4 regions of the Cytobacillus sp. FSL K6-0129 genome follow, and region 1 is predicted to be linked to each of the others. Evidence: riboswitches for the same ligand, from Rfam matches in the RefSeq annotation. Region 1 holds a riboswitch; each other region holds the start of a gene.

Region 1 (5,858 bases):
TCTTATGTGTTGATCAAAGGAACGAACTTGAATCACAGTATCCAGTTATTAGTTGATACGTTAAAAAACCGCACTGAGTCTTACGAAAAGAGCAACGATTATTATCAAACCACTTTTTTTGCGATTTAAATAAATGTTTGATTGAATTGTGGGCAAGGAGGCCGGCACAAGCGACCTCCATTTAACTGTATTTCTCTATTTAAAAAGCTGGATAATTGCTCTGGGAACGGCAAAAACATAGTCTGCTATTGTCATCGTATTTTCAACCTTGTCGAACTTCTCTTCGAATCGATTAAGGTATTTTGTTAAATGATTTGTTACGATTTCTCCTTGAATCGGTTCTACACCATTTTTAAAACGAATGCGAACTGATTTTCCTTTATGAAGATCTTCTGAATCCATGATTTGAAAATGGATATGCGCTTCAGAAGAGTTACCCGAGTTCCCACATTTGCCAAGTAATTGTTTTTGAAGAACTTCCTCTCCTTCTTGGACAATGATACTGTCTTTTTTAAAATGAGCAATCATACTATATTCCTTATGCGCATGCTCTATCACAATATAGTTGCCTGGGGGGTGTTCTTCATCCATCTGCCCTGGAATATTATCATCGAGACCATCAACCACTTTTATTACTTTGCCATTTTGAGGGGCGATAACTTCCTCTGCAAATGCGTAATAACTCTCATTTTTTTCAGGTCTACCATTATATGTAGAGCCATCCTTCACCTTTAATAGATCATACGCGTACCTTTGATGTTCATATACGTAATGGTAATTAATAAATTCATTTGTACCACCCCAGAATACAAACCATTCATCCATCACTGGCATAATGTATTCATTCTTTGTATAGACCTTATCTGTTTCTGGAAAGACAAAGTAAGGTTTCATATAGAAACTGACAATTGTATTTTTATCATCAAATCCAACCACTACTGCTTTTGCTTTTGAGTGATCTACCCATACGAACTGATCAATGCCTAAGACATTCGTCCGTGACATTAGTTGATAACTACGCACACCTTCATTAAAGGCTGCGCTCATCTCAATAAATTCTGATAATGAAACCATGCCTTGAAACACTTTTGAAGTGGCTTGGTAAATTTCCTTATACTCTGCTCTTAACCAATAATCTATAAACCTATCAGGATCCATTGAACCGACCATACCCTCTACCCCCGTAAGTTTTATTAAGATGAAAAAATTAAACGATTCTCAAGAAATATTTTGCAATTAACAGTAAAGAAACCGCCAATAGTTACTTTAATTTCACTTGAATCTTCTAACTTACCTTTCAAATCCCCTCTTAATGCTAGACCTAAATTTTCATCCTGTAATTCACCATTTACATACAACTTTTCTCCGTTAATCCAATAATTTTCGATTAATATATGATTTCCATGATGGTTTACTTCAAAAACCTTCTTCATATCAATCACTCCTTGATTATTCTACGACTATCTAGGGAATAAGTTTCACAAATAATCTGTTTTTTTACTACCAAAAAAAGATTCTTGAATTCTGATGAAAGTCATAGTATATTCTAACCGAGGATAAATTTAATACTTCCACAAGGGGAGCCTAATATGGCTGAGAGTGAGCGAGTTCGTTCTGACCCTAAGAACCTGTTAGATAATGCTAGCGTAGGGATCGTGGTTTTGGATATGAGCAATACTAGGCATCCATCACCGCCTATGTATTGCTTTTTTTCATGACAAAAAAGTAATACAGGTTTACTCGTTCGCTTCTCTTTTCGGAGAAGGAGGAAAAACATGAAACAAAATAAAACACTTTTTATGGTGGAAATTGCTATATTTGCAGCTTTGGCATTATTACTTGATTTCTTATCAGGCTTACTGATGGGGAGATTTTGGCCACAAGGTGGGTCCATCTCACTTGCTATGGTACCGGTTTTCTTAATGGCCTTTCGTTGGGGTGTTAAAGGCGGCGTCTTAACGGGCTTACTATTAGGAGGACTTCAAATCTTAACAGGAGCTGTTCCTTTTCATTTCGCCTCTTGGATCATTGACTATTTCGTAGCCTTTGCTGTTGTCGGACTCGCAGGCATCTATATGAATAAAGTTGTGCAAAATTATCAAGACGGCCAATTTGCCAAAGCAAACATGTATGTTATTAGTGGCGTTTTCTTAGGAAGTTTCTTACGCTTCTTATGCCATTATTTATCAGGCATTATCCTATTTGGTGCCTATGCTCCGGCAGATCAACCTGTCGCACTTTACTCACTCGTATATAACGGAACATATATGCTACCTACCTTTATCGTATGTGCCTTAGTAGTTGTCATGCTTTACACAACAGCCAATAAGGTCCTTCTGAAAAAAGCATATTAATCATCTAAAGGCTCTGGGGGAAACTCAGGGCCTTTTTTTAAGATATCTTTTTGGGAGATTTTCGCACGATGATGGAACTGAGGAATCAGGGTGGCATGTACATCGGCGTGATATCCATAAGATAACCATGCAAAATGAAAGCGCCAAAAGCAGCTAGACAAACCAACATCTTCTCTTCTATTTTCTCCTTGAGACCGGCAGGTTTTCTTTTTGGATTTCTGAGAGGGGGAGTAGACACATCTTTTTCCTTACTTTTTTTAGCAGCACTTTTCTTCCGTCAATGTCAATCTAACGATGAACACTCTTGATTATTTATGAATTTGCAACAACTATTATCTACGGTAGTTTAAACCAACATCATCTGTTTTCTTTCTTGTGATTTTTGTACATAAACACGATCGTGCGCAGTTCTCTGACTTTCCCTGCTCTCTTTTGCGCGTATACACAATTTGCGCGCAGTTCTCTGACTTCCCCTGCTCTCTTTTGCACATAAACACGATTTGCGTGCAGTTCCCTGACTTCCCCTGCTCTCTTTTGCGCGTATACACGATTTGCGCGCAGTTCTCTGACTTTTTCTTCTCTCTTTTGCGCGTATACACGATTTACGCGCAGTTCTCTGACTTCCTCTTTTCTCTTTTGCGCGTATACACGATTTACGCGCAGTTCTCTGACTTCCCCTGCTCTCTTTTGCGCGTATACACGATTTGCGCGCAGTTCTCTGACTTCCCCTGCTCTCTTTTGCGCGTATACACGATTTGCGCGCAGTTCTCTGACTTCCTCTTTTCTCTTTTGCGCGTATACACGATTTACGCGCAGTTCTCTGACTTCCTCTTTTCTCTTTTGCGCGTATACACGATTTGCGCGCAGTTCCCTGACTTCCTCTTCTCTCTTTTGCGCGTATACACGATTTACGCGCAGTTCTCTGACTTCCTCTTTTCTCTTTTGCGCGTAAACATCTTTTGCGTTCAGTCTTAACTATAAACGCTCATTTAAGAATTACCGTATTGATTGGATGAAGCTGACACATATTTAAAAGATACCACCGCCCAAGTTTATATGGAGATTGTATAGCACACACGCCTAGATACTGCTGGCTCTTTCCTCTGTAGTCATGCCACCAGAGGGTCCATGTCATTGAAAATAAGGATATAATTGAACATTCTAATCATTTACATATTTATCCACTCGCATAACTTCTATGCAATAACAAGATATAATCTCTATCTCCATTCAAAAAATTTTATTTTTCGTGAACGAAAGGAGAACACTAATCGTCATAATAGTAAATCCAAAGAAAAGGGGGGCAAGGTTTGGAAGAGAAAAAATGGATTAAAGCAGCGAAAAAAGGCGATAACCAGGCGTTAGCTCACTTATTTAAGGAGAGTTATCCCCTTCTCGTTCATTATTTAATGAAGCTCACCCTTAATCGAGAAGAAGCTGAGGATTTGGCACAAGAGACAATGACAAAAGCGATTGAAAAACTAAATCAATTTCAGGTGAAATCGAAATTCTCCACTTGGCTCATATCCATTGGCACAAAATTATATATCGATCAAAAAAGGCGCCAGAAGCGAGCTGATGCCTTTAAAGCACAACATATGCGGAAATTAAAATGGCAGGCACAGTCACGAAATGAAGATTGGGATTTCTTATTAGCTTCTCTCGGTGAATTAGAAGATGAATTAAGAGTGCCGATTATTTTAAAACATTATTATGGCTATGCGTATGATGAGATTGGCAAAATGCTTGGAATTGCTGAAGGAACAGTAAAATCTAGAGTTCACCGCGGAATTAAAACCATTCGAAAGGAGATGGGTGAAGATGAGAAAGGCCCAGGAACAATGGAAAATCCTATCAAACAAGGATGAAGAAGATTTTTCAAAAGAAATGAAACGTTCTTTTGCACAGTTTGAGGAAAATAACCCCATCTCTACTCCTAGTGAAGATTGGTTTGAAAAAATGGTCATCGCAGAAAAGGATGAAGCTAGCAAAAAATGGCGAAGAGAATTACTCTTATTCAGCGGAATAGCAACACTTATTCTTGTTTTATTTTTTACAACATTAACCCAAATACCAGTTGTCTTTATCACATTACAAGGTCTTACAGTCCTTCTTGTCATCTGTTATACCTTTCTGCAAATCCAAAAACATAGAGAGAAGGTGCGACATGACGAATATTGATTTCTTTTTACTATTCTTAGTAGCAATTATTTTATTATCACAAAGTATCTTTTTATTTACTAATGCAAAGAAAAATGGAATGAATCATTGGTTCTGGGGTATTATCGCCTTAATTCAAGCACCGGTACCACTAATATTCTATTTCATCGTAAGAAACGTTCGTAGAAAAGAGGAGGATGAATTAAATGATTATCGTGACTACTGAAACAATACCAGGTAAAGAAATAAAAGAGTTAAAAGGTTTTGTTAGGGGAAATTCAGTCCAATCGAAACATATTGGAAAAGATATCGTTGCCGGATTACGTACGATTGTCGGTGGAGAAGTCTCGGAATATACAGATATGATGACGGAATCTCGCCAGAAAGCAATCGGTCGAATGGTAGAGCATGCCAAAGAAAAAGGGGCAAATGCGATTATCGGTGTACGTATAGAAACGTCAGCTATAATGGCAAACGCCAGTGAAATATTGGCTTATGGTACGGCGGTGTATGTGGAGTAAACAAGGGGTTATATATATTTGTTGGCTGTCGATTTCTCGACAGCTTTTTTGTTGAGTACCTTAAACCTATGCAGAACAAGATCTCTTTACTATTTTCAAGAACTAGACTTTAATATTGTCAATATGGGCTAATTATCCTTTTTTAAGTCGCTCAGTAGTTTTTCTAACCAATAGATATTGCTTTGTATACTTTCATAGAAATAATTACTTAAGAAACGATTATAGCGGTGATCTTTATCATTATTTATCAATATTTCCAAACGAGCCCTAGTCTCTTGTAACTCTCTTGCTTCGATAATCTTTTTTTCTATTATCTCTATCACCTTGTCCGGATTAACATAATTTAGATTCGCGATGCCTAAGATCATATCATTTATAGTATCAGCATCTTCAAAGACTTTATATATTTTTTTCGGAAGTTCCAAACGTCCTTTTTCGGTTATACGATAAACTTGTTTATCTGGTCGATGCACTTCTTTAATCACTTTTACAACCTCAATTAAGCCTTGCTTGGCTAAGGAATCGAAATGATAATATAATTTGCTTTCTGTAATCGCCCGCATTTTATCTAACGGTACGGGTTCAGATAACAATTTCTTTATGTTGTATGGATAATTATCTTCATTCATTAGTTTACTTAAAATAAAAATTTGAATAGACATGTTGTTTCTCCTTATACTCATATACGTTTATAATAACACATTGAAAAATGCAATTATTCCCCCACTTAAGACCTATCACCAATAGGTACTTTACTCTTATTTACTATTAATAAAGATATTTAGTAAGCTTATTAATATACTCAAATTTGAGTATAAAATTA
Region 2 (5,858 bases), 2.7 Mb from region 1:
ATATCTTTAAGATTGACGATTACTTCTGTACTTTCTTTCTCACTTGATGGTCGACTAGGCATTTTCCTATTTTCATACCTTTTAGGAACTCTTATACGATTCTTCGTCAACTTATGTAAATGATTTTGAAAACCTTCCTTCGGCGTACTATCTAAAAGTATTTCTCCTTTTTTATTAAGCGCAACCAACCGATGAGCGTATGGTTCCCAGTCATCGATTTCGTGTTCAATTACAAGCAAACCAAATCTTTGTTGTTTTTGAATCTTAATAATTGTCTCGATAAACTCGAGGCTAGATATCGGATCTAAATTTGCTGTAGGTTCATCTAAAATTAAGTATTGAGGGTCCATTAAAAGGATAGAAGCTAGCGCAACCTTTTGTTTTTGTCCTCCTGAAAGATGGTGAATGTTATGTTTCATATATTGTGATAATCCTACAATATCTAGCACATGTTCTATTCTTTGTTTCATTTGGCATCTGGGAATAGACAAGTTTTCTAACACAAATGCTAATTCATCTTCTACACGAACCATGCAAAACTGACTTTCTGGATCTTGAAAGACAATGCCTATTTCTTGGTTTATTACTCCTTTGGGGTAGGAGGAGATATTTCTCCCTTTATATAAAAGGTCCCCTGAAGTAAAACCTTCAACCGCCTCAGGATATAGACCATTTAAACATAGTGTCAGTGTACTTTTGCCAGAACCACTTGCTCCAAGTAATAAAGTCACTTCCTCTGCATATAACTTACAGCTTACATTATTTACAGAAGGTTCATCGTGTTTATCAAAGGAAAATGAGAAAGAGTCTAATTCAAAAATTGGTTGATGATTTTCCATGCCTTGCTAGTACCTCCTTCCCAATAGGGTACCCATTTAAAACACCAGTTTTCGCTAGTTGATCTGCTAATATTTTTCCTAAATAACCAGCAATGATAGCTCCACTTAAGAGACGTATAACAAACATTGTCATAATAAGCCAGGATTCATAGGCATGAAAACCTGATACAAAGAAATGGTAAGGAAAACTAATAAATGCAGCGCTGACACCTGAAAAAACGAGAATACGAGGTTGATAATTTTTCCATTTTGTCAGAGCAAAAGCGATTTCCGCCCCTAATCCTTGCACCATCCCTGAAAGAATTAAAGTGGGTCCAGATGTTGAGCCGACAAGTACTTCGGTAATAGCAGCAATGGTTTCTGCTGTAAAAGCAACGCCTGGCTTTCTGATAATGTAAGCAGCTATTATGGATACAATAAACCATATGCCATAAATCAATTCATAACCAATGGGTCCAAACCCAAACGGGGTAAGGATGGCAACAAGAACTTTACCGACCCCAAAAAACCCTAAATAAATAAAGCCAAATACGACACCCAGGACTGACATGAGAACAATATCTTTCAGACGCCATGATTTTATCATGAGACTTTCACTTCTTTAGCTTTTCCAGTAGGGCTGTTAGCTGATAATGTGAATGTCATTGTCACATGAGATACATCTTGCTTGGTCTGATCGAAAACGTTCTGTAACAAGTTAAAAATATCATTCACCTTGCCATCAAGCCTTGTGGCATAATGGCTATGGCTAACGTTTACTTCAGTCTCCTTGGACCAATCAATTTGCTCATAAATTTTTTCCATATAATCTTCCCTCCCTAAGGGATAGAGGGCAAATTTACAACCTGCAAGCTGGTCTATTTCTTTTGTATCATCCTTGTTCAAGGCAATGTCAGATTCGTCCATGTATACATCTGCTGCTGAATCTCCTGGACAACCAATCGAAAAGGTACCACTCATAGCGATGTGTTCTCCTGTTTTAGCTGCGTGTAAAAAGATTGCCCTCACTACATCAAAAACATGAATTTGCTTGCCACGGATACAAGTAGATACATCATCAGTTTCTGACCACACCTTTGACATGTTCACTTCTTTAAGGGCAAATAAGATGATGTCCACATACCTCTCACTCATTGGAGAAAGCGTAAACTGACAACCTACGATACTACTTGTTCCACATAATTGATTCATACAAAAATCTCCTTTTAACATTTTTTGAACAAAAAAAACTGCACCCCGATGGAATGCAGTTTGGCTATGCAGAAAAAAAAGAGAATACACTGACCAACTGCACTTCCCCACGCTAGTATTATCTAGATCGGGTTATAAGGGTCAGGCAATTGCCTTCTCAGCCATTAAATATAGCTCCCCTAGCGCATTCGATATATTTTATTTGTTCGTCTATCCTATCATAAGCAAAAAATCATTATCTGTAAACCAATACTTGTCAATTGATAATGTAGTAGAGATAAATACAATTTACTAATTGATACGTAAATGATGCAAAAGAGTAAGGAATACAGTTTAAATCGCAATATAGTAGAGGTGAATAAAATATTGATGTGAAGAATGTTGATATATTCGCATACTATTTAGAATGAAGAATAACCCGATTACTAATTTCAGTAATAATGGTTGTCATTTCTTCCGGAGATTCTTTCATCCCATTCATTAACCATTTTTCAATTACATAAATACATCCACTAATTACAAAGTAAATCATATATTTTGATTTATCTATATTTATGACCTGCCGATCTTCCTTTAAACTATTAATAATGATTGATTGTGCAGTATCAATCACTCTCGTTTGAAAAGCTTTGTTACCATGGTCACTAAATAAAACAAGAAAATCAGCACTTCGTTTATAAACATAATCTAATAAATACTTCGTCATTGCAAAAGTTTCATTTGTCTCATTATGGTTGTACTGTTTTAAAGTGACCTGTAATTCTAACAAAATCTCATCTTCAATATGCTGAAGTAAATCAAATTGATCACGATAATGGCTATAAAAAGTAGAACGATTGATATCTGCTTTTTGACATAATTCTTTAATGGTAATGGATGAAATTATCTTTTCTCTTAATAATTCCATTAAACTTTCCTTTAACACCATACGAGTATATTGTTTCCGACGATCCAATTTTTTGTTCATCATGCCACCCTCACTTTTTTAGAGAAATCCAACAAAGTACGCTTAAATGTTGGATGTTAAACATTTTTTACACAACTGTTTGTTGTTTATCTAACACAGTGGTATGTATAATGTTACTGTAAAAGAATTTCAACATCAAGAAGTGGGGAAACCAATAATGATTGAGTTTATTATTCGTTATAAAAAATCTGTAACCATCATTTTCTTTTTGTTATCAGTGCTTTCTGCTATTGGATTTCTGTTTGTGAATGTTAATTATAATATGAAAGATTATATCCCAGCAGAAGCTGAATCTACCGTTGCTTTAGAAGTGATGGAAGATGAGTTTACTAGTGGCATTCCAAATACAAGCGTAATGGTTGAGAATGTAACAATCCAAGAAGCGCTCGTTATTAAAGAGAAATTAAATAAGGTTCAAGGTGTAACTGATGTGATGTGGTTAGATGATGCGATGGACATAAGAACACCAATAGAAACCGGAGACCAAGGCACAATAGAAAATTACTACAAAAATAATCACGCTCTTTATTCTGTCACCATTGAGAGTGGCAAAGAGGTCGAAGCAACAGAAGATATATATCAAATAATTGGTGAGAAGGGATCACTTATTGGCGAAGCTGCAAATACAGCTACGCAGCAGAAAATGACAGGGCAAGAAACGTTACTCGCTGCAGGGATACTTATTCCCATTATTATCATTATACTAGTTCTCTCGACAAACTCTTGGGTCGAACCGCTCTTTTTCTTAACGGCTATCGGTGTATCGGTAATTATTAATTTAGGGAGTAATGTTTTTATAGGAGAAGTGTCCTTTGTGACACAATCAGTCGCACCAATTTTGCAGTTAGCTGTTTCCTTGGATTACGCTATCTTTTTATTACATAGTTTTCAAGATTATCGTAAACAAGGGCATGAGCCAAATCTAGCTATGAAACTAGCTATGAAAGAATCGTTTAGTGTCATTGCCTCGAGCGCATCTACAACTCTATTTGGATTTATTGCATTATTGTTTATGGATTTTGAGATTGGATCAGACCTAGGTTTAAACCTTGTTAAAGGAATAATTTTAAGTTTTATAAGTGTGATGGTATTCCTTCCAGCACTTACATTATTATTCCATCATTGGATTGAAAAAACACAGCACAAATCATTAATACCAAATTTTGAAGGTATTGGAAAAAAAACATTAAAGTTAAGGTTTCCAGTCTTGATTTTCGTCTTACTTCTCATTATACCTAGCTTTTTAGCACAAAAAGAAACCTCATTTACTTATGGAATGGGGGATCAACCTGATAGTACTAGATTAGGGCAAGACATCCAAAAAGTAGAAGAAATATTTGGCGAATCAACCGCTGTAGTATTATTGGTACCTAATAATGAAATAGGTAAAGAAAAAGAAATGATTGAATCTATTGAAGAGGTTGACCATGTCTCAAATGTAATTGGATACGCGAATATGGTTGGCTCGACTATTCCGCAAGAATATTTGGAGGAGGAAGCAAAGGAACAATTCTTATCTAATAATTACAGTCGAATCATCATTAATACTGATGCAGGAACAGAAGGAGATATTCCTTTTCAATTAGTAGAAGAGGTAAGGGAAATAGGTACTAACTATTTTGGTAATCAAGCGTTAACTTTAGGCGAAAGTGTTGCACTTTATGATATGAAATCAACTGTTACAGAAGATAATTCTTTAGTAAATACTTTAACCGTTATCGCGGTTGGACTCGTGTTACTTGTCACATTCAAATCATTATCATTACCGATTATCTTATTATTAACAATACAATCTTCTGTTTGGATTAATCTCGCCATACCCTATTTTACCGATACGTCATTAGTATTTATTGGTTATCTCATCGTTAGCACTGTACAGCTTGCAGCAACGGTCGATTATGCCATTTTATTAACAGAGACTTATAAGCATAATCGTGGAAAGTTATCTCCAAAACAAGCGATGAGAAAAACAATTGATGAGAAATTATTTTCCATTATCGTTTCAGCGTCCATATTATCAAGTGTCGGATTTATATTATGGCTAACTTCCTCAAATCCAATCGTCGGTTCTATAGGATTATTATTAGGTAGAGGAGCATTGCTCGCGTTTTTACTCGTTATACTTTTTCTACCTGGATTATTATTACTATGTGATAAATTGATTCAAAAAACATCTCTTCAAATGGACTTTAGTAACAAGGAGGAAAAAAATGAAGATCATTAAATGGATGCTTATCACTGCTTCTCTATTTTTCTTTCCTGTGATGAATATACATGCAGAATCACAACCTGTTAAAGATGGAATGAGTAAAGGGAAAGTAGCAAACAAAAATGAAGTGATTTATGCTAACTTGCTAGCAGACGGTAACCTAACCGAATTATATGTTGTCAATTCTTTTGAAATGATAGAACCTGGTGTGATTGAGGATTTTGGAAATTACGAAAAAGTTAAAAATCTAACTGACACATCAAAAATTAGCAAAGAAAATAATCAGATCACATTACAAGCAAGAGAAGAAAATTATTATTATCAAGGAAACTTACCAAATAACTCTGAGTTACCTTGGCGTTTTACAATTAATTATTACCTTAATAATAAAAAGATTAATCCAGAAAATTTAGCTGGTAAATCTGGCGATATAAAAATGGAAATTGCTGTAGAAGCGAATGAAGGTAAGCGTTCTTCATTCTCTGAAAATTATATGCTGCAAATTAGCGTACCGCTGAACACTGAAAAATTTAAGGATATAAAAGCTGAGAATGCCACTGTTGCACAATCCGGCAAAGATAAGCAGCTCACTTTTACCGTTATGCCTGAGCAGGAAGAAGTATTTACGATTGAGGCAGAAACAAATCATTTT
Region 3 (5,858 bases), 2.6 Mb from region 1:
ATCTTAGATCAAAATTGTCCCCTGAGAATGAACAATATCTCAAAATGTTAGAAAAAGGATATGAAGGAGAAAGTAAATGGCGAGATGATTTGCAACAACTTTCACCAAAATTCCCCATCCTTTATGATATATTGCTAGAAATAAATCATACATCCTTTCAAATTGATGCACTCTGTGTAACTCCCCACAAACTCATTGCTTTCGAAGTGAAAAATTATAGTGGTGATTTTATGGTTCAGGAAACTAAATGGTATTCACCAACAAATAAGGAAATTAAAAATCCCCTCCTACAAATCGAAAGAAATGAAACCCTCCTACACCAATTCCTTACTAAGCACGAATTAAACATTGCATTTGATTATCTACTGGTTTTTGTTCATCCGGAGTTTATGTTATATGATCGTACAAAGAAACAAAATGTTATTCTTCCACCGCAAATTCCACGATTATTAAGAGAACTAAATCAAATAGACATTCAACACTCTCCATTTTATACAAAAATTGTTCATGCTTTTTTGAGTCATCATAAAGAAGAAAAGAATTACGCTAGAAAAATCGAATATTGTACGGAGGATTTGGTAAAAGGTGTGGTTTGTCGAGAGTGCGGTGTGCAGATGAAGCGAGCGAGTTTGCGCAAATTTCATTGCTCAAAATGTAGGAGGAACATTTCATCTTGTGATGCATTAAGTGAAGCAATCAATGACTTTATTATTCTTTTTCCATCAGAAAAAGTAACAAAGACGGCGATTTATGATTGGTGTGGTGGAGCAATAAGTAGTTCCGCAATACAACGATTCTTACAAGAGAAATATACACTTAATGGTGGTGGAAATTATTTTTATTATCATTAATGGGTTTTAAAACCGAAGAAACAGTTGAATTATTTAGTAATGAAGAGAAGTGACAGTATCTTATAGATTGAAATGTATTCTGATGGGGTCAATCTATTAGTAAGCAGTTATATGTTGAACAAAGGACTTTGTGCACAAAAAAAATCTATATAACATCACAATAAAAGTGGATAGTAAGTCACTCAGTAGGAGAATCAGAGATGAGCGCCTCGCAAAAGGGGTTAGCAAGTCACTCGGAAGGGGAATCAGAGATGAGCGCCCCGCAAAAGGGTTTAGCAAGTCACTCGGAAGGGGAATCAGAGATGAGCGCCCCGCAAAAGGGTTTAGCAAGTCACTCAGAAAGAAAACCAGAACTGAGCGCCCCGCAAAAGGGGTTAGCAAGTCACTCAAAAGGAGAATCAGAGATGAGCGCCCCGCAAAAGGGATTAGCAAGTCACTCGGAAGAAGAATCAGAGAAGAGCGCCCCGCAAAAGGGTTTAGCAAGTCACTCGGAAGGGGAATCAGAGATGAGCGCCCCGCAAAAGGGTGTAGCAAGTCACTCGGAAGAAGAATCAGAGATGAGCGCCCCGCAAAAGGGGTTAGCAAGTCCCTCAGGAAAGAAACCAGAGATGAGCGCCCCACAAAAGGGTTTAGCGTGTCCCTCAGAAAGAAAACCAGAGATGAGCGCCTCGCAAAAGGGTTTAGCAAGTCACTCGGAAGGGGAATCAGAGAAGAGCGCCTCGCAAAAGGGTTTAGCAAGTCACTCGGAAGGGGAATCAGAGATGAGCGCCCCGCAAAAGGGTGTAGCAAGTCACTCGGAAGGGGAATCAGAGATGAGCGCCCCGCAAAAGGCTTTAGCGAGTCCCTCAAAAGGAGAATCAGAGTTGAGCGCCCCGCAAAAGGGATTAGCAAGTCACTCAGAAAGAAAACCAGAAATGAGCGCCTCGCAAAAGGGATTAGCAAGTCCCTCAGAAAGAAAACCAGAGATGAGCGCCTCGCAAAAGGGTTTAGCAAGTCACTCGGAAGGGGAATTAGAGATGAGCGCCCCGCAAAAGGGTTTAGCGAGTCCCTCAGAAAGAAAACCAGAAATGAGCGCCTCGCAAAAGGGTTTAGCGAGTCCCTCAGAAAGAAAACCAGAAATGAGCGCCTCGCAAAAGGGTTTAGCAAGTCACTCAGAAAGAAAACCAGAGATAACCGCCTCACAAAAAGGGAGTTATTCAGCAATTTATTTAGAACCAAACACAAATGAAAGCCGAGGAAGGGAGTGCCCGGCTTTCATAAATTCGTTTAGGATAATGCGAATTACTTAGATAGTAAAAGAAACATTCTAATGAACTATAACCATAATCATCACAAGCTTTATCCTATCCCACTAACAATCAATTCAGCAGCTTCTTCAGCTGTTTTCCCGTCAACATTGATTTTTAGATGATATGGTTGATAATGAGCTTGTCTTTCTTTGTAGAGATGATACATTTCGTCAGTAGAAAGACCATTCAATTTCGGTCTTGTATCTTTAATCAATGGGTATCGATCGAGCCAATTTTCCCATGAGAGCTCGATAAGGACAACGGTACTGTTTTGTAAACAAATTTCGCGGTTCTTACTGTTTAAAAAGGCGCCGCCGCCTAATGAAAGAATCTGTTTTTCTTCGGCAGATAGTTGTTCAATCAATTCGCTTTCAGCTTTTCGAAAAACTTCTTCACCATGATCAAGGAAAATTTTTGAAGTTGACATTCCAAACTGTTGTTCAATGCGTTCATCCGTGTCGATTAAACCCCACTGTAATTTCTTAGCTAATTCCGTTCCTATGGATGTCTTTCCGACCCCCATAAACCCAATAAGTACAATACTCTTATCTTCCATAGACTGTCCTCCCGAATATTATATAAAATATCATATCATAACGTTTTATGTCGCAACATCGTTTCTATCCAATGTTTTTTATTTTCATTTCTATCATTTCATGTTATATTGAGTGCATCATATGTTATAAGTTTTCACTGGGGGTGCCTCCACATAGAGGCTGAGATTGAATGCCGTCCGTTCAAAACCCTTTGAACCTGATCTGGTTTGTACCAGTGGAGGGAAGTGTGTCGATGTAGTCGTCCTCGCTTCCTTTTGGAAGTAGAGGATTTTTTTTATATATGAATAAATGCTAGGGGTGCCAAATACTTGGCTGAGATGAACCCTTTGAACCTGATCTAGTTAATACTAGCGTAGGGAAGCGAGTGACGTCATACATATCATGATGACCAAAGCCGCTTATTCAAAATAGCGGCTTTTTTATTTTTATCGAAAGGAGGAAAGGTCTATGAATAAAATCCAAAAAATGACGATGACGGCAACGATTGCAGCCATCACTACTGTGTCGAGTAGTCTCATTTTTATTCCGATTGGAATAGCGAAAATTTTTCCGATTCAGCACTTGGCGAATGTATTATCTGCTGTACTTCTTGGACCATGGTATGCCGTTAGTCAAGCGTTTCTTTCATCTACATTGAGAAATATGATGGGGACTGGAAGTGTTTTTGCCTACCCCGGGAGTATGATTGGCGCATTACTTGCAGGGTTCCTTTATCAAAAAACGAAAAAAATTGGCTTCTCAGCACTAGGTGAAGTCGTTGGAACAGGAATGATAGGGGCAGTAGCGACTTATCCGATTAGTACATTACTTTTAGGACAAGAAGCAACCCTTTTCGGATTCCTACCAGCATTTATGGTGAGCTCGTTTACTGGAGCAATTTTAGGATATGGTTTATTAAGAGTATTAATTAAGAATAAAGCTATTGGAGGTTACATCAATGAAAACAGCATTAACGATCGCAGGTTCTGATTCAGGAGGAGGAGCTGGGATTCAAGCAGATCTTAAAACTTTTTCCGCCAATGGTGTGTTTGGCATGTCCGTCATTACGGCGATTACCGCTCAAAATACAGTAGAGGTACGTTCGGTACAGGATATAGAAATCAATATTATAAAAGACCAAATAGAAGCTGTGTTTGATGATATCCAAGTTGATGCTGTCAAAATCGGGATGTTGTCATCTAGTGAGACTGTAAAAATCGTCGCAGACCGTTTAAATCATTATAGTCCAAAAGTGATTGTGTTAGATCCTGTTATGGTTTCAAAAGGTGGACATCATCTTTTAAAGGAACAAGCTATTGAAGCATTAAAAGCGAAAATGTTACCACTTGCGACTGTAATTACGCCAAACATTCCTGAAGCTGAAGTACTTTCGGGTATGACAATTCGCACGGTTGATGATATGGAGCAAGCTTGTAAAAAATTATATGAATTAGGGCCAAAAGCCGTCTTATTAAAAGGTGGACATTTAGAAGGAGAACCGAATGACTTATTATGGGATGGACAAAGTTTCAACTGGTTTAATGGTCGAAGAGTAGAGACAAAAAACACCCATGGTACAGGTTGTACTCTATCATCTGCCATTGCTGCTGGGTTAGCAAAAGGGGAAGAACTTATTGAGGCCATACAGTCTGCGAAAAATTATATTTCCATAGCGATTGAGCATAGCCTAGCACTCGGTAATGGGCATGGTCCGACAAATCATTTTTATGAGTTATACAACAAAGCAAAGATGGAGGAAAGATAATGGCGATTTCAAGTGAAGCAGTTGAGAGAGTCTTTCAGCAGTTACAAGAACATACCCCACTCATTCATCATTTAACAAATACAGTAACTATTAATGATTGTGCAAATGTGACCCTAGCAATGGGCGGTTCACCTGTTATGGCCACCCAACTCTTAGAAGTAGAAGAAATGGCTATGATGGCAGATGGGCTCGTAATTAATTTTGGTACTATTAATGATGCGATGTTTGCGGCAATGATTAAAGCTGGACAAACTGCCAATCAAAAAGGGGCCCCAGTAATATTTGATCCAGTTGGTGTTGGTGCAACCACTTATCGCACAAATAAGGCAAAAGAGCTAATTAGCACAATAAAAGTGTCCATTATTCGCGGCAATGCTTCTGAAGTTTCTGCTCTTATTGGTAAGAATACAAAAACGCGTGGTGTTGATGCAGGGGCAATTGAAATAGCACCTGAAGCACTTGCAAAGGAGGCAGCTGAAGTCCTAAACTGTCTCATTGTTATTAGTGGAAAAGAAGATGTCATTACAGATGGGAAGCAATTAGTTGTGATTGATAATGGAGATTATCTTTTGACGAAGGTAACAGGAACTGGCTGCATGACAGCTTCATTAGTAGCAACTGCTGCTGCTGTTTCAGAAAATTGGTTTGACGGGGCTGTTATTGGTATGGCTACTATGAGTCTAGCAGGGGAAATCGCAGCTAAGAGCTTACATGCCGGTGAAGGGTTAGGTTCATTTCGAGTGAAGCTAATGGATACGATTAGTACAATGAATGCAGCCATATGGCTAGATGGAGTGAGGCAAAACTAATGGATTACCGTTTATATTTAGTCACAGATGATAAAATAGCAAACAATGAATTATATGATATTGTTCGAAGTGGTGTAAAAGGTGGTGTGACCATCGTTCAATTAAGAGAGAAGACAGCGGATGGTCAACTCTTTTATGAAAAGGCGAAAATATTACAATCTATATTAAAGCCATTGGATATTCCACTGATTATTAATGATAGAGTAGACATCGCTTTAGCGGTAGGTGCAGCAGGTGTGCATGTTGGACAAGATGATCTGCCATGTGCCGTCGTTAGAAAGATTGTTCCTGATGATATGGTAGTTGGTATCTCTGTATCCAATGTGGAAGAAGCGAAACTTGCTCAAGAACAAGGAGCAAATTATGTTGGAATAGGTTCGGTGTTTCCGACAACTTCTAAATCAGATGCTGATTTATTAGCACCAGGTATGCTCGAGGAAATCATTGCAGCGATTGATATTCCTGCTGTCGCTATTGGTGGTATTCAACTAGAAAACATAAAAATGCTTAAAAATCGAGGGTTAGCAGGTGTTTCTGTTGTCTCAGCAATTAGTAAATCTAAAAATCCAGAAAAGTCAGCTCGAGATTTACTTCAATTATTCCTTTAG
Region 4 (5,858 bases), 2.4 Mb from region 1:
TTTCCTTAATGATTCCTTATTCAATGGTTTTCTTAGTAATTTGGGTAGTCATGCTATTCATTTTTGGATTATTCGGTATTCCGATTGGACCCGGTATCGAAATGTATTTGTAATAATGCGGTGTTGTTGCCCGAACATAAATGTTCGGGCTTCTTTATTTGTGAAAAATGATAAAATAGATAGAGGTATTTTTTTACCGTAAGGAATTAATCGTTATACTTAAGGGCTATAAGTAGGGGAGAGATGGTCAGTGGTTAGTTTCAGAGATATACATCATGATGGTAATTTAATAGCAGAAAAAGCCAATTTTGATCACTATGGCACAAAACAGTTCTATTTTAAATATGATGCAAACTTTATCCAATTTAAAATAAATCCTAGTTTGCAAGATTTTCAACTGGCACAAATGTATTTGGAAGACTATCAGAAAGAGCATAAACAAGAACATTTGAAGTTTTATTTACCAGCAGACGAAATGATTCAAGAGGATGTTTTATTATACCTTTATCAACAATTCTATACAATCGGGTGTCAGGAGTTATATGAAATTAACCCTCTTCAATTTATCTATAAAGATAGAAAGAACGAAATCGTGGTTGAGGAAGTGACAAATGATAATTTACGAGAATATCTACAATTGCAGAGAAACTTTGATCTAGATTATGGTGAGGAATATGTGAACCTTAATAGAAGCATGCATTCCTATCATCATAATGCAAAAGATACATTACAGTTACTCGCATATGATCATGGTGTGCCAGCAGGTTCATTACAAGTATTTTTTAATAAGTGTACAGCTGAAATTGATAATGTAGGTGTGTTACCAGCTCACCGATTAAAGGGGATTGCTGCAAGCTTGCAATATGAAGTAATGAAGCGATTTAGCAATCATAGGGTTATACTTGTAGCCGACAGCAATGACACGCCAAAGGATATGTATCGTAAACAAGGGTATAAAAAATTGAGCTTTCGCTATGAAGTAATGAAGTTATTATAAGTAGTAGTTTATTATTAATATAGAACAAGTAATGTGATAAAAACTCTACAAACTGATATTAATAAATCTGCAGGTGGTGAGAGTAGCCATCTGCAGATCATTTATAAAGAGGTAAATTTTGATCAAGGTAAAAGCGAGAGAACAGCAAAAAAATGCATAATCGAACCAGCAAGAACAAAAACATGCCACAATGCGTGATGGTACTTAAATCCTCTCCATACATAAAATATTGAACCAGCAGTGTATAGAACGCCACCGATAATGAGGAAAATCATTCCTTGTGTAGGTAAGTGTGTAACCAGAGGCTCCCAGGCAAATATAATTAGCCAGCCCATCAAAACATATAGTAATGTCGAGAAGACTAAAAATTTTTTAACAAAAAAACATTTGAAAACTGTTCCAGCAATTGCTAGCCCCCATACAAGACCAAATAAGGTCCATCCTAAGGTTCCTTTAACTGTTATAAATAGAAACGGTGTGAACGTTCCAGCAATAAAAAAGTAAATGGAAGAATGATCGAGAATCTCAAATACATCCTTTGCTTTTCCAGCAGGTAAACTATGTAGCAAAGTTGATGAGAAATATAAAATAACCATCGTTGTACCAAAAAGAACAAAGCTGACAATATGCCAAGCTGTTCCATATAAGGATGAGAAAACAGTTAAAATGACGAGAGCCGCAATACTTAATAGCGCACCGATTCCGTGTACGATCGCGTTGGCGATTTCTTCTCCCTTTGAAAAAATATGTGTTTCCAAGTAGTATTCACCCATTCTTTATCCAAAATCATAATTCTAGTATAAACATTTTTTTAGCTGATAAAAAGTCGTAAGCTTTCATTATAAAGAAAAACTTCACTAGGCGAAGAGGGTGGAGAGTGTAAATGCATGGAGAATATTTGGAGTTATCCATCCTTGAGTCAATGCCAATTTAAGCCGCGGTGTTAGATCAGTTGAAGTGTTTAGGTAACGACAGCATTCATCCAACTTGTTCATAATCGTTACTGAAAGAGAAGCTTGACATTGCTCAATTCCTAAACTTGCAGTTTCCATTTAGGTTGACATTTATTGATAAGATGATAACATAACTTTGAAAGCATAATTGAATAAATCCACTAGGGGTGCCTTTAAAAGGCTGAGATTAAAGTGTAATAACTTTAAGACTCTTAGAACCTGATCTGGTTGATACCAGCGTAGGGAAGTGGCGTATATAAATTTAGTTAACATTATAACTATAACTAAATGAATAATGTATACAGTAACCACTTTCTTATAGGAAGTGGTTTTTCGCTTTTCTGGATTTTTTATGCTCGATAAAAAAAAGAGAAGAGGTAGAAATGATGACAACAAAAGAAACGTTTACACAATCGTTAAGGAAAGAAGTACATGATATATGGGAAGCGAATTTTGAACACCCTTTCGTTAAAGGAATTGCTAAGGGAGATTTACCAATTGAGTGTTTCCGCTTTTATGTGTTACAAGATTCTTACTATTTATCACATTTTTCTCGTGTGCAAGCAATCGCTGCTTCTAAAGCAGAGAATTTATATATGACCTCAAGAATGGCCTCGCATGCGCAAGGTACCTATGAAGCTGAACTAGGGTTACATAACAAATTTATGGAGGTATTAAAAGTTTCTGAAGAAGAGTTAAACCAGTTTAAACCCGCTCCTACTGCCTATGCATATACATCCCATTTATATCGTGTAGCAGAGACAGGCACAGTTGGCGAGGTCATCGCTAGTTTGCTTCCGTGTTATTGGATTTATTATGATATTGGGCAGAGCTTTAAAGGGGCAAAACCAAAAGAAGAAATCTATCGTACCTGGATTGATACATACGGTGGAGAATGGTTTGTTAAACTTGTACTGGAACAAATTCATCATCTTGATCGGCTTGCTGAAATGGCATCTGAAACAGAAAAAGAAAAAATGAAAATGGCATTTACCATTAGCTGTCAATATGAATTAGCTTTTTGGGAAATGGCTTATACCCAAGAAAAGTGGCTAAGTGATAAAACATATGCATAAAACTTCATAAATGAAAGCGGGAATAGTGTTAACAGAATAAGGTTAGTTCATACTAACTCAATTCTGTTAACATCATACCCTTTATAATCGTTGTAGTATCAGGTTTGTTTATGGAATAAAGACAATTTGCCGTATCGGATTTTCCTAAAAAGAATTTCGGACTTCAAAAACTACTCATCTAGTCAATAGAAATGACTTCTACTTCTCCACCCTCATAGACATATAAACTTCCTATATATATATAATGACAATAAGCGTATAATGAGAGACGAATGTTAAATTGAGGAAGGCGTTTTAAAAATGAATAAACAACAAAGTAAGTACAGATGGGTTGTATTTGGTGTTTTACTTTTAGCCTATTTATTTATGGTTAGTCAAAGAACAGCACCTGGTTTAATTACTGATCAATTAATGGAAGAATTTCATTTAACTGCAGCAACGATTGGGCTGATAACGAGTATTCAATTTTTTGCTTATGCTGGATTGCAAATTCCCATCGGATTATTCTCTGATAGATTTGGTCCAAATGTATTTCTAGTCGCTGGAACACTGCTAAACGGGCTAGGTACCATCCTGTATAGTACGGTAGATAATAGTTATATGCTCATCTTTGCTAGGTTATTATGTGGAATTGGCGATGCTACTATATGGGTCAATTTAGTTCTTGTATTGAGCATTTGGTTCAAGCAGCAGGAGTTTTCGATGCTAGTGGGATTTGCCGGAATGACCGGAAGTTTAGGATTCTTATTAGCAACAGTTCCTTTTAGTTCGACCATTTCTCTATTAGGGTGGCGACTTCCATTTTTAATTGTTGGCATTGTAATATTCACCCTTGGTATGGGACTTTATGTGGTTTTAATAAAATATCCTAAGAAGAAATTTCAAATGGAAGAAGAAAAAAATCAAAAAGAAACAAATGAACCGTTATTAGTCATCATAAGAAGATTACTTGTCAATCGCCAAGCTTGGGCGACATTCCTTTGTCACTTTGGTGTAGTGGGCACATATATCGGCTTTATTGGCTCTTGGGCAGTTCCCTATGGTATGGACATTTACGGTTTATCAAGATCAAGTGCAAGTGAAGTAATTATGTACGGCTTATTTGGTGCCATTATCGGAGCACCATTAACAACCTACCTATCTACTTTTTTTGACAGAGTCAAAGCACCGTATGTCATTGTGCAGATGCTGTCGGTTTCTGCTTGGATCGCTTTAGTATTGATGGGTGGAGAGCCACCATATTTATTATTCATTCTTTTATTCGTAATCATAGGTTATGCAAATGGTGCCAGTGCTCTAACCTTTACAGTTGTTAGACAGTCCTTTCATATAAAGGAAGTGGGGCTTATTTCCGGTTTCGCTAATACGGGAGGCTTTCTTAGCGCAGTGTTGCTGCCAGCAATTTTTGGAAAAGTATTGGACCATTTTGCTAATTTTGACGTTACAACCGCTTATCAATATGGACTTTATATTCCTTTAAGCTTTGCGATTATTGGGTTAATTGGAGTATTCATGTTATATGAGCCAACAGTATATCGTCAAAAACTTCAAATGAGTCAAATGAAAAAATCGGTTGGTTAACAATCGATTTTTTTATTTAGCTAATAAAAAATGAAGAACAATCATCACTTAAAAGCAGTCGAGTGGATACCTGATTTGTTCACCATCTAGCGTCTTTAGAGAAATGTTACTGAAAGTGTAAAATTGATCTTTTTTTATCAAATATTTCTTCATAACAATTGAAAAAATTGGATATTTGTTGTAAGATAGTTTATATTATTAATCTAATTTTAATAGATAACATATTTGTGAAATATAATAGTTACATATAGTAATAATTAAGAACATTCATACTTTGATGATTGGTTGTGTTGATGATGGCGGGAGAACAGAGAAGAAAAAAACGAAATAAAAAAATGGTTTTTCGGATTAATTTAATGTTTTTTGCAGTATTTATACTCTTTTCGATTCTAATCTTCCGCTTAGGTATTGTTCAAATTGTTTACGGAGAGAATTATAAAAAAGAGATTGAACGGGAAGTGGAGGTGCCAGTAGCAAGCACGGCACCTAGGGGGCAGATCTATGATAGTAAAGGTAGACTGGTTGTAGGGAATAAACCCCAATTAGCCATAAGTTATACTCGCTCCCAATCTACAACACAAGAAGAAATGATTCAGACATCAGAGCTTTTAGCGAAGATGATTAAAAAAGACACGGAAGAAGACTTGAAGGCGATTACTGAAAGAGATAAACAAGACTTTTGGATAATAAAGTATCCGAATGAAGCAGCAGAAAAAGTATCGGATAAAGAAAAAGATAAATTGCTAGCAAGTGATATGTCATCAAAAGAAGTAGATGACGAAATATATAAACGAACGCGGGAACGAATAACAGAAGAAGAACTGAATGCTTTTAAGAAGGATGAACTAGAAGTTTTAGCGATATTTCGAGAAATGGCAAGTAGTCGAATGTTGACACCTCATTTTATTAAGAACAAAAATGTCAATGAAGATGAATTTGCTCTTGTTAGTGAGAATCTTCATCTATTACCTGGCATTGATACAACGGTAGACTGGGAACGTTATAATGCTTTGAAAGACGAAGACGGCGAAGTGACATTAAGTTCTGTACTTGGAAATGTTTCAAGTTCAAAAGAGGGCTTACCTAGTGAAATGCTCGAATATTATCAATCTAAAGGTTATAGTCGTAATGATCGTGTTGGCAAGAGTTATTTAGAATTGCAATACGAGTCTGTTTTACAAGGGCAAAAGAAAATCATGAAAAATTACACAGATAAAACAGGTGAAGTAACAAAGCAAGATGTGGTAAGAG

What was found. Region 1 has a riboswitch for thiamine pyrophosphate ahead of thiT (energy-coupled thiamine transporter ThiT). Riboswitches for the same ligand answer to the same signal wherever they lie in the genome.
Region 2: linked by a shared signal. The riboswitch ahead of MHI57_RS03240 (YkoF family thiamine/hydroxymethylpyrimidine-binding protein) and the one ahead of thiT (energy-coupled thiamine transporter ThiT) in region 1 are both predicted to bind thiamine pyrophosphate.
Region 3: linked by a shared signal. The riboswitch ahead of thiW (energy coupling factor transporter S component ThiW) and the one ahead of thiT (energy-coupled thiamine transporter ThiT) in region 1 are both predicted to bind thiamine pyrophosphate.
Region 4: linked by a shared signal. The riboswitch ahead of tenA (thiaminase II) and the one ahead of thiT (energy-coupled thiamine transporter ThiT) in region 1 are both predicted to bind thiamine pyrophosphate.

Annotation. Positions count from the first base shown of each region.
Region 1 is NZ_JBBOXM010000001.1:3,331,180-3,337,037, reverse strand. It holds gene MHI57_RS16795 (M23 family metallopeptidase) at 196-1,170, opposite strand; gene MHI57_RS16790 (hypothetical protein) at 1,194-1,433, opposite strand; TPP riboswitch at 1,567-1,671, shown strand; gene thiT (energy-coupled thiamine transporter ThiT) at 1,776-2,354, shown strand; gene MHI57_RS16780 (hypothetical protein) at 2,687-2,953, opposite strand; gene sigY (RNA polymerase sigma factor SigY) at 3,665-4,222, shown strand; gene MHI57_RS16770 (YxlC family protein) at 4,176-4,535, shown strand; gene MHI57_RS16765 (hypothetical protein) at 4,522-4,740, shown strand; gene MHI57_RS16760 (YbjQ family protein) at 4,721-5,035, shown strand; gene MHI57_RS16755 (PadR family transcriptional regulator) at 5,164-5,697, opposite strand.
Region 2 is NZ_JBBOXM010000001.1:660,429-666,286, reverse strand. It holds gene MHI57_RS03250 (ABC transporter ATP-binding protein) at 1-839, opposite strand, end outside; gene MHI57_RS03245 (ECF transporter S component) at 814-1,425, opposite strand; gene MHI57_RS03240 (YkoF family thiamine/hydroxymethylpyrimidine-binding protein) at 1,422-2,030, opposite strand; TPP riboswitch at 2,118-2,221, opposite strand; gene MHI57_RS03235 (TetR/AcrR family transcriptional regulator) at 2,428-2,997, opposite strand; gene MHI57_RS03230 (efflux RND transporter permease subunit) at 3,155-5,221, shown strand; gene MHI57_RS03225 (YhgE/Pip domain-containing protein) at 5,208-5,858, shown strand, end outside.
Region 3 is NZ_JBBOXM010000001.1:742,727-748,584, reverse strand. It holds gene MHI57_RS03655 (nuclease-related domain-containing protein) at 1-851, shown strand, start outside; gene MHI57_RS03650 (hypothetical protein) at 1,052-2,140, shown strand; gene MHI57_RS03645 (shikimate kinase) at 2,190-2,696, opposite strand; TPP riboswitch at 2,826-2,937, shown strand; TPP riboswitch at 2,981-3,073, shown strand; gene thiW (energy coupling factor transporter S component ThiW) at 3,145-3,666, shown strand; gene thiD (bifunctional hydroxymethylpyrimidine kinase/phosphomethylpyrimidine kinase) at 3,635-4,441, shown strand; gene thiM (hydroxyethylthiazole kinase) at 4,441-5,250, shown strand; gene thiE (thiamine phosphate synthase) at 5,250-5,858, shown strand.
Region 4 is NZ_JBBOXM010000001.1:939,976-945,833, reverse strand. It holds gene MHI57_RS04555 (AbgT family transporter) at 1-113, shown strand, start outside; gene MHI57_RS04550 (GNAT family N-acetyltransferase) at 251-997, shown strand; gene trhA (PAQR family membrane homeostasis protein TrhA) at 1,120-1,755, opposite strand; TPP riboswitch at 2,104-2,213, shown strand; gene tenA (thiaminase II) at 2,337-3,026, shown strand; gene MHI57_RS04535 (MFS transporter) at 3,327-4,607, shown strand; gene MHI57_RS04530 (peptidoglycan D,D-transpeptidase FtsI family protein) at 4,904-5,858, shown strand, end outside.